2 regions of the Cupriavidus sp. 09_S30 genome follow, and region 2 is predicted to be linked to the other one. Evidence: riboswitches for the same ligand, from Rfam matches in the RefSeq annotation. Region 2 holds a riboswitch; the other holds the start of a gene.
What was found. A riboswitch is a leader RNA that binds a small molecule or an ion and turns the genes downstream of it on or off. The one in region 2 is predicted to bind glycine.
Positions count from the first base shown of each region.

Region 1 (4,406 bases), on a different contig from region 2:
AGGCGGCCGCAGACCTGAAGGCGCTGCTGGAGCTGGATCCGCCCTACAACGCCAAGGTCACCTTCAAGCCCGCAGCAGGCGCCGCCAACGGCTGGAACGCGCCCGGGCTCGCGCCGTGGCTGGCGCAAGCCATGGACGAGGCCTCGCACACGCACTTCGGCCACGACCTCGCCTATATCGGCCAGGGCGGCACCATCCCGCTGATGAACACGCTGCAGGCAGGCTTCCCGTCGGCGCAATTCATGGTGTGCGGCGTGCTCGGCCCGAAGTCGAACGCGCACGGCCCGAACGAGTTCCTGCACGTGCCCTACGCGAAGAAACTGACAGCCGCGGTGGCGCAGGTGATCGCGGTGGCGCCATAAGGACGGCGCAGCGCCTGTGATACCGCCGGCGCAGGGCGTGCATGCGCCCCGCCTCTAGCGGCGCGGCTGCAGCACCAGCAGTGTCGAGGTGCCGTGGGCCAGGATGCGGCCGTCGGCCGCCAGCACACGGGCCTCGGCGGTGATGATCTGCCGCCCCTGGTTGATCACCTTCCCCTCGGCGCGCACGCGGCCGGCGTCGGGCAGGATCGGCCGGGAGAAATTGCCCTTGGTCTCGACCGTGGTGTAAGCCGAACCGGCCGGCAGCAGGGAATGCGCGGCGCATCCCGTCGCACTGTCGATCAGGGTCAGCGCCCAGCCGCCGTGCACCGTGCCGAGCGGATTGAGCAGGTGTGGTGTCGGCTCGCCTTCGAAGACGGCGAAGCCGTCGCCGACCTCGGCCAGCCAGAAGCCCAGCACTTCCGTGATCGGTGGCTGCGGCAGGCTGCCGTCCACGATTGCCTGCAGCACGGCCTTGCCGCTCATGTCGGCGATCTGGGCCGGGTCGGCCAGGCCATAGCGATGCGATGTCATGTGTCTCCTCTCAGTGGAATATATGTAGATGCAATGATTGTATCTGCATATACTAGTGGCATGGAGAAACGAAGACAAGCCCCAAGAACCCTGCGCACCGATGCGCACTCGGCGCTCGACGCCGATCTGGGCGGGCTCGCGCGCATGGTGGCGCGGCGCATCACGGCTGAGCTGGATTCGGCCTTGTCGCCCTCCGGCTTGTCCAGCACGCAGTTCAGCCTGATGTGCCTGATCGCATCCGCGCCGGACGACACCCTGGCCGCACTGGCCCAGCGTGCCGGGCTGAACCAGTCGACCATGTCGCGCAATGTGGACCAGCTCGCCAGCGCGGGCTTGGCCGAGGTCGTGACCTCCGAATCCGACCGGCGCCGGCGCGCCGTCTGGCTGACCGAGACGGGTGCGTTCCGCCTCAAGCAGGCGCTTGCGCTATGGGCACTGGCGAACCGCGCGCTGGTGGCGCGGCTCGGGCCCGGGCTGCCGAAGCTGTTTGCCGAGACCGCGGCTGCGCTTGGCGAATAGGCGCGCAGCGGGCACCGTCTGCCGGTGCCGGCACGAGCCCATCAGTGCGCCGCCGAGCGCGGCGCGGCGGCGGCCCCGGTGCGCGCCCGGGGTACCTCGCCGGTGAAGGCGAAGTCCACCTCCGGCGCGCGCCCGCCGATGATGTCGGCGATGGCCCGGCCCGAGCCGCAGCCGTGGGTCCAGCCCAGCGTGCCGTGTCCCGTGTTCAGGTAGAGCCCCGGCACGCCGCTGGCGCCGATATACGGGACGTTGCCGGGCGTGGCAGGGCGCAGGCCGGTCCAGTAGCGCGCCAGTTCGGGCCGGCTCATGCCGGGGAAGATCTCCAGCGTGCGCCGCACGATGGCCTCGCAGCGCAGCGGGTTGAGTTCCATCGCATAGCCGTTCAGTTCCGCCGTGCCGGCAATGCGCAGGCGGTCGCCGAAGCGGGAGAACACCAGCTTGTATTCGTCGTCGGTGAGGCTCACGCTGGGCGCGCACGAGGGGTCCAGCACCGGCAGCGTGGCCGAGTAACCCTTGGCCGGGTAGATGTCCAGCTTGACGCCGAGCGGGCGTGCCAGCAGCGGGCTGAAGCTGCCCAGGGCGAGCACGTAGGCGTCGGCGCTTTCCAGCTGGTAGGCGCCGCTTTCGTCAGCATATTCCACCGCGCGCATGCCGCCGCCGTCGGCGTGCAGGCGCTGCACGCGCACGCCATAGCGGAAGCGCACGCCGCGCGCCTCGCATTGCGCCGCCAGCGCGGTGGTGAAGCGGTGCACGTCGCCCGATTCATCCTCGCTGGTGAAGGTGGCGCCGGCCAGCCGCGGCGCGATCGCAGCCAGCGCCGGTTCGATGCGTACCACCTCGTCGGTGCCGATCACCTGGCGCTCGCAGCCCAGCTCGCGCATGACGCGGGCCGGCTCGATGGCGGCGTCGAATTCCTTCTGGCTGGTATAGAAATGCAGGATGCCGCGCGTCAGGTGGTCGTACTCGATGCCGGTCTCGGCGCGCAGCGCCTGCAGGCTGGCGCGGCTGTAGGTGCCCAGGTTCAGCAGTTGGATCATATTGTGGGTGGAGCGCCGCGCCGAGCATTCGCGCAGGAACTTCAGGCCCCAGGACCATTGCGCCGGGTCGGCGCGCAGGCGGAACAGCAGCGGGGCGTCTTCGCGGCCCAGCCAGCGCAGCATCTTCCACGGTGCGGCAGGGTTGGCCCAGGGCTCGGCATGGCTGACCGAGATCTGGCCGCCGTTGCCGAAGCTGGTCTCGCGCGCCGCGCCAGCGTTGCGCTCCAGCACCACCACGTCGTGGCCCGCTTTGGCGAGATACCAGGCCGAGGCCACGCCGATCACGCCTGCACCCATCACGATGACTTTCATTTCTCTGGCTCCAGGAAAGCAAAAAGGGGCAGGCGCGCCGTCTGGCACGTCTGCCCCCACTGTCCTTTTGCCTGAGAGATTCGCCTGGTCCACCCGGACGTCGGCTTGCCCCTTCGGCGGCCGCCAACCCTGGCGGGTTTGCAACCCGGGGCGCGGCGCTCTCCAGTTCGTTTGGTGTCCAGTCTTCTGTACCTGAGCGTTTCGGGGATACGCCTTCGGCAGGGACGGGCCAGGCTGCTGGCCGTTTTGTCCCGTTCTCCTGGAAAGCGCACCATAGCATGTACCGCGCCGGTGCGGCAAGTGCGGCAAATGCCGCTTGCAGACGGCGGGTGGCCGCTGCCGGCGCTACTGGAGACTCATATTCCAGTGGCGGGATCCCGCGGTGAGCGCAGCCAGGAAGGCCTGGCGCTCGGGCAAGCAGTGGCCGGCGCCGGCAGCGACGACGATGTCGAGCGGTTCGATGTCGGCCAGCCCGTCGAGGGGGCCGAGGGTCCTCAGCGCGCTGCCCGCTGCCTGTATCGGAACCGCGCCCACCGCGATGCCGGCGCTGATGCCCGCGAGCATGCCCGCCAATGAATTGCTCTCGTGGACGCAGAGGTAGCGGACCCGGGTGTGCTGCAGCGCGTCCAGCACATGGGTGCGGGCGGTGCTGCCGGGCTCGAACAAGGCAATGGGCACCGGTCTGCGCAACCAGATCTCGGACGCCGAGCCGTGCACGGCCCAGCGCAGCGCCTGCTTGCAGAGAAGCTCGCCGTCCATATGCCTGCCGCGCACGCCGATCGCCACATCGATGCGCCCGTCCTTCAATCGTTTCGCGAGTTGCGCCGTGGGCGCGGAGAAGAGATCGACGCAGACATCCGGCCGAGCGTTGGTGAAGTCGCGCAAGGCGTCGACCAGCAGCGGCATGTAGATTTCGGGAGCGCCTACGCGCAAGCGGGTCTTGGCCCGGTGGCGCATCGCACCCCAGGCCTCGGCCTCCAGCGAGATCATTTCCTTGGCATAGGCGTAGAGCGCTTCGCCGGCGCTGGTAAGCGCCGATTGGCGCGCCCCGCGCACGAACAGCTTGGCCTCGGCGATGTCCTCGAGCTGTCGCATCTGCATACTGACCGCGGCCTGCGTCTTGTGCGTGGCGCGCGCCGCCAGGGTGAAGCTCTGGTGCTCCGCGGCCGCGATAAACACGCGCAACTGCTCGATGGTGGGTCTGCGTCCCATAAGGAAAACTACTGCCTCCGCATCAATTTATCTTGCTTTACATGCCGCGCGACTATACACATACTGGCTGCGCCCCGGGTTGAGTTAAGTCAAAGGCAGGAGTGCGGGAGTCCTGTTTTCGGGGTGCATGTGCTCCGGACAAAAGAGTCGGGCACATTGCAGAATAGTTTAAAAAATAATGTTGAGTATCGCCTGAATTTCGTCGGATTTTTATTGTAGAAATTCAAATGCTTTGCTCTGGGTTGTTCAGAATAAATACCACGCCCGCCACTAGAGCGGGCTTCCGGATCCGATTTGCGCGGCAGACCGGTCCGGCTTCAGTGACGGGGAAAAGGCGGCGATGCAGCTCAAGTGTGCCGGCGAAGCGGGGTGGGGCGGTACAGCGTGCTTGGACGACAATCTGTCGATCTATGCATTCGCCATGGAACAGGCA
Region 1 covers NZ_JBXOWI010000002.1:1,869,199-1,873,604, reverse strand. Annotated here, with positions in the region: gene AC1Z3O_RS28600 (M20/M25/M40 family metallo-hydrolase) at 1-362, shown strand, start outside; gene AC1Z3O_RS28595 (PaaI family thioesterase) at 417-893, opposite strand; gene AC1Z3O_RS28590 (MarR family winged helix-turn-helix transcriptional regulator) at 954-1,412, shown strand; gene AC1Z3O_RS28585 (D-amino acid dehydrogenase) at 1,454-2,761, opposite strand; glycine riboswitch at 2,811-2,937, opposite strand; gene AC1Z3O_RS28580 (LysR family transcriptional regulator) at 3,107-3,973, opposite strand; gene AC1Z3O_RS28575 (putative bifunctional diguanylate cyclase/phosphodiesterase) at 4,314-4,406, shown strand, end outside.
Region 1: linked by a shared signal. The riboswitch ahead of AC1Z3O_RS28585 (D-amino acid dehydrogenase) and the one ahead of gcvT (glycine cleavage system aminomethyltransferase GcvT) in region 2 are both predicted to bind glycine.

Region 2 (4,406 bases):
GCAGCAGCGTCATCGCCTCGGCGGCCGCGGTGCCTTCATCGAGCATCGAGGCATTGGCGATGTCCAGGCCGGTCAGGTCGGTGATCATCTGCTGGAAGTTGAGAATCGCTTCCAGGCGGCCTTGCGAGATCTCGGGCTGGTAGGGTGTGTAGGCGGTGTACCAGGCCGGGTTTTCGAAGATGTTGCGCAGCACCACGCCAGGGGTGTGCGTGCCGTAGTAGCCCTGGCCGATGAAGCTCTTGCACACCCTGTTCTTGCCGGCGATGGCGCGCAGCTTGGCCAGCGCCGCTTCCTCGCTCAGCGGCTCGGTGAATTCGCCCAGCGGCAGGCCGTCGCGGCGGCGAATGGCGGCGGGGATCACGGCGTCGATCAGCGCGGCGCGGCTGTCGTAGCCGAGCACCTTCAGCATGTGTTGCTGTTCGGCGGCGTCTGGGCCGATATGGCGGCCGGCGAAGGCGTCGCGCGCCTCCAGTTCGGCCAGCGTGGGCCGTGTGGTATTGGCGGCGTTCATGGGCAGCGGGGCGTTCATGGCAGGAATCTCGTGGGCGCGGCGCCGGTGGTCGGCCGGCCGCCGCGCGGTCTTTCGGTCTCGGGCGGCCCGCTCGCGGGCCGCTAGGCGTCAGGCGCCGACGCTGGCCTTGTAGGCATCGGCCGACATCAGGCCGTTGACGTCGTCCGCATTGGCCGGCTTCAGCTTGAACAGCCAGGCCTCGAAGGCGTTGGCGTTGACGCTTTCCGGCGCGGCGCTGGCGGCCTCGTTGACGGCGATCACTTCGCCGGCCACCGGCGCGTAGATGTCGGAGGCGGCCTTGACCGACTCGACCACGGCCAGCGCATCGCCGGCGCCGACCGCGCGGCCCACCTCGGGCAGCTCCAGGAAGACGATGTCGCCCAGCGCGTCCTGCGCGTGGTCGGTGATGCCGATGGTCAGCGTGCCGTCGGCTTCGACGCGCACCCACTCATGCGACTCGGTGTACTTGAGGTCGGGGGGGAAGTTCATGCGGATTCTCCAGATTCGGATTGTTCTATTTGCGTCCGCCGGCGTGCGGGTGCCGACCGCCGGCGGACGCGCTGTGACCGTTGCGAGCGTCAGCTCACGAGTGCCTTGCCATTGCGCACAAACGGCAGTTTAACCACAGTCGCGGCCAGCTTGCGGCCGCGGATCTCCACTTCGACGTTCTCGCCGATCTGCGTGCCCAGCGGCAGGCGGGCGAAGGCGATGGACTGGGACAGGGTCGGGCTGAAGGTGCCGCTGGTGGTTTCGCCGTTGCCGGCGGCGGTGATGACCGTCTGGTGCGCACGCAGCACGCCGCCCTTGTCACGCAGGATCAGGCCGGCGAAGGCGGACTTCTGGCCGGCGGCCAGCAGCGCGGCCTTGCCGGTGAAGTCGCGTTCGCTTTGCAGGTCCACGGTCCAGGCCAGGCCGGCGTCCAGCGGCGAGGTGTGGAGATCCATGTCCTGGCCGTACAGGTTCATGCCGGCCTCCAGGCGCAGCGTGTCGCGCGCGCCCAGACCGGCCGGGCGCACGCCGGCCGCGTCCAGCTTTTCCCAGACCGCGGCGACGTTCTCGGCCGGCACCACCAGCTCGAAGCCGTCCTCGCCGGTGTAGCCGGTACGTGCCACCATGATCTCGCCGACGGCCGGGTCCTGCACCGTGATGGCATTGAAGGGCTTGAGCGCATCGCTAGGCTGGGTGCTGGGGAAGGTGCTCCACACCTTGGCGCGCGCGTTCGGGCCCTGCACGGCAACGATGGCCAGCGGCTGCACGCCGGCGGGCGCGTTGTCGGTGCGGCGCGGCGTGATGGTGACACCGCTGCCGGTGGCCGCATTGCGGGCCTGGATCCATTCGATGTCGGTGGGCGCGGTGCTGGCGTTGACCACCAGGCGGAAACGGTCTTCGGCGAAGAAGTAGACGATCAGGTCGTCGATCACGCCGCCCTTTTCGTCGAGCATGCAGGAGTACAGCGCCTTGCCCGGCGTCTGCAGCTTGTCGACATTATTGGCCAGCAGGCCGCGCAGGAAGGCGCGCACATTGGCGCCGGCGAGGTCGACCACGCACATATGGGAGACGTCGAACATGCCGGCGTCGCTGCGCACGGCGTGGTGTTCCTCGATCTGGGAGCCGTAGTTGACCGGCATGTCCCAGCCGCCGAAGTCGACCATGCGGGCGCCGAGGGCGCGGTGGATGGCATTGAGGGGCGTGGCCTGGAGCGTCATGGGATGGATCTCTTCGGTTGCGAAAACGAAAAAAGGGCCATCCGCCGCATGGCTCGCGCGCGTTGCGCTGCGAATCCGCTGCGGCGGATGACCCCTCTGTCCTCGATACCTGAGAGATTACAAGGCGGTTCCTGGCGGAACCGGACCCTGTGCGCCCCTTCGGTGGACACGCTCACCGTCATTCATGCGAACGATGGCGGGTGTCGCTCTCCAGAGTACGGCGTGCATCGTGTGCATACTGCGCGCCGATCCGACCAGTCCATGGTGCCTGAGAGTTTTCGGGTGATACCCCTTCGGCGGCGCGATCTCTCGCGCGCTCTCCCGGCCGGATGCGCGAAATTTACGGGAGGCCCCTGGCTTTGTCAACGCGCTCTTTATCGACACGCTGCAGCCTGGCCGGGGCGGAGATCCATTGCCCTTGTTGCCCCTGTTAATGGCCCCTGTGGTTGCTCGGGGTGGTCACGTTGCCGATGACACCGCCCACGGCCGCGCCGCCGACCGTGCCCAGCGCATCGCCGCCGGTCAGCACTGCGCCGCCCACGGCGCCGACGCCGGCGCCGATGACGGTGTTACGCTGCTTCGGCGTCATATCCGCGCAGCCGACGAGCGCCACCAGCGCAGCCCCGACCAGCATCGCCCGTCCCCCGGTCTGAAGGAAATGCCTTTGCGTCCGCATGCTGCTTCCCCCTTTGTGTCTGACATGCCATTCCGGGCACGTACGACTTACTCGGCCATACTGATTAGAGGGTGAAGGCGGCGCGATTCTCCGGCACTTACGCAAAGTTACATCGATCAGACAAGGATCAGACCGGCAAAGTGGCGCGCAGGCAGGCCGGCGACGCGGCCGCCGCGTGTTAACATCGACCGCTTCGATCGACCGGATCGACCGCTTCGGCGGCCGCGCCCCGCATTGCGTATCCGTCACGCTCCGCTGCCTGCGGCCGCGCCCGGCGCGCCCTTCCGTACCCACTCCACTGCCACGCCGCCTTCCCGCGCATGACCCACGGACTCAATCCCGCCCAATCCGAAGCCGTCCGCTACCTCGACGGCCCCTGCCTGGTGCTGGCCGGCGCCGGCTCCGGCAAGACGCGGGTGATCACGCAGAAGATCGCCCACCTGATCGAAGACAAGGGCTTCGAGCCCCGCCACATCGCCGCGGTCACCTTCACCAACAAGGCCGCCAAGGAGATGCAGGAGCGCATCGGCAAGCTGATGGAAGGCAAGACCACGCGCGAGGGCAAGCGCATCCCGCTCAAGCAGCTCACCGTGTGTACCTTCCACTCGCTGGGCGTGCAGATCCTGCGCGCGGAAGCCGAGCACGTCGGCCTGAAGCCGCAGTTCTCGATCATGGATTCCGATGACTGCTTCGGGCTGGTGCAGGAGCAGCTCGCCACCACGGACAAGAAGCTGATCCGCAGCGTGCAGAGCACGATTTCCCTGTGGAAGAACGGCATGGTCGATCCCGAGGCGGCCATCGCCCAGGCCGCCGATGCCGACGAGCACCAGGCAGCGCTGGTCTACCGCAACTACGTGGCCACGCTCAATGCCTACCAGGCGGTGGATTTCGATGACCTGATCCGGCTGCCCGCCGAGCTGTTCGCGCGCGACGAGGCCGTGCGGCTAAAGTGGCAGAACCGCCTGCGTTACTTCCTCGTCGACGAGTACCAGGACACCAATGCCTGCCAGTACCAGCTGCTGAAGCTGCTGGCCGGCGGCTCCCACCTGCGCGCGCCGGCCTTCACCGCGGTGGGCGACGACGACCAGGCCATCTACGGCTGGCGCGGCGCGACACTGGACAACCTGCGCCTGCTGCAGACCGATTTCCCGGACCTGAAGGTGGTCAAGCTGGAGCAGAACTACCGCTCCACCGTGCGCATCCTGGAAGCGGCCAACGCCGTCATCGCCAATAATCCGAAGCTGTTCGACAAGAAGCTCTGGAGCGAGCACGGCATGGGCGATCCGGTCGCCATCAACCCGATGAACGACGAGGAGCACGAGGCGGAATCCGTCGTGTTCCGGCTCTCCGCCCACAAGTTCGAGCGCCGCGCGCAGTTCCGCGACTACGCCATCCTCTATCGCGGCAACCACCAGGCACGGTTGTTCGAACAGATCTTGCGCCGCGAGCGCATTCCTTATGTGCTGTCGGGCGGGCAGAGCTTCTTCGACAAGGCGGAGATCAAGGACATCTG
Region 2 covers NZ_JBXOWI010000001.1:4,182,187-4,186,592, forward strand. Annotated here, with positions in the region: gene gcvP (aminomethyl-transferring glycine dehydrogenase) at 1-529, opposite strand, end outside; gene gcvH (glycine cleavage system protein GcvH) at 620-1,000, opposite strand; gene gcvT (glycine cleavage system aminomethyltransferase GcvT) at 1,090-2,217, opposite strand; glycine riboswitch at 2,304-2,441, opposite strand; glycine riboswitch at 2,463-2,551, opposite strand; gene AC1Z3O_RS19450 (glycine zipper 2TM domain-containing protein) at 2,648-2,851, opposite strand; gene AC1Z3O_RS19455 (UvrD-helicase domain-containing protein) at 3,214-4,406, shown strand, end outside.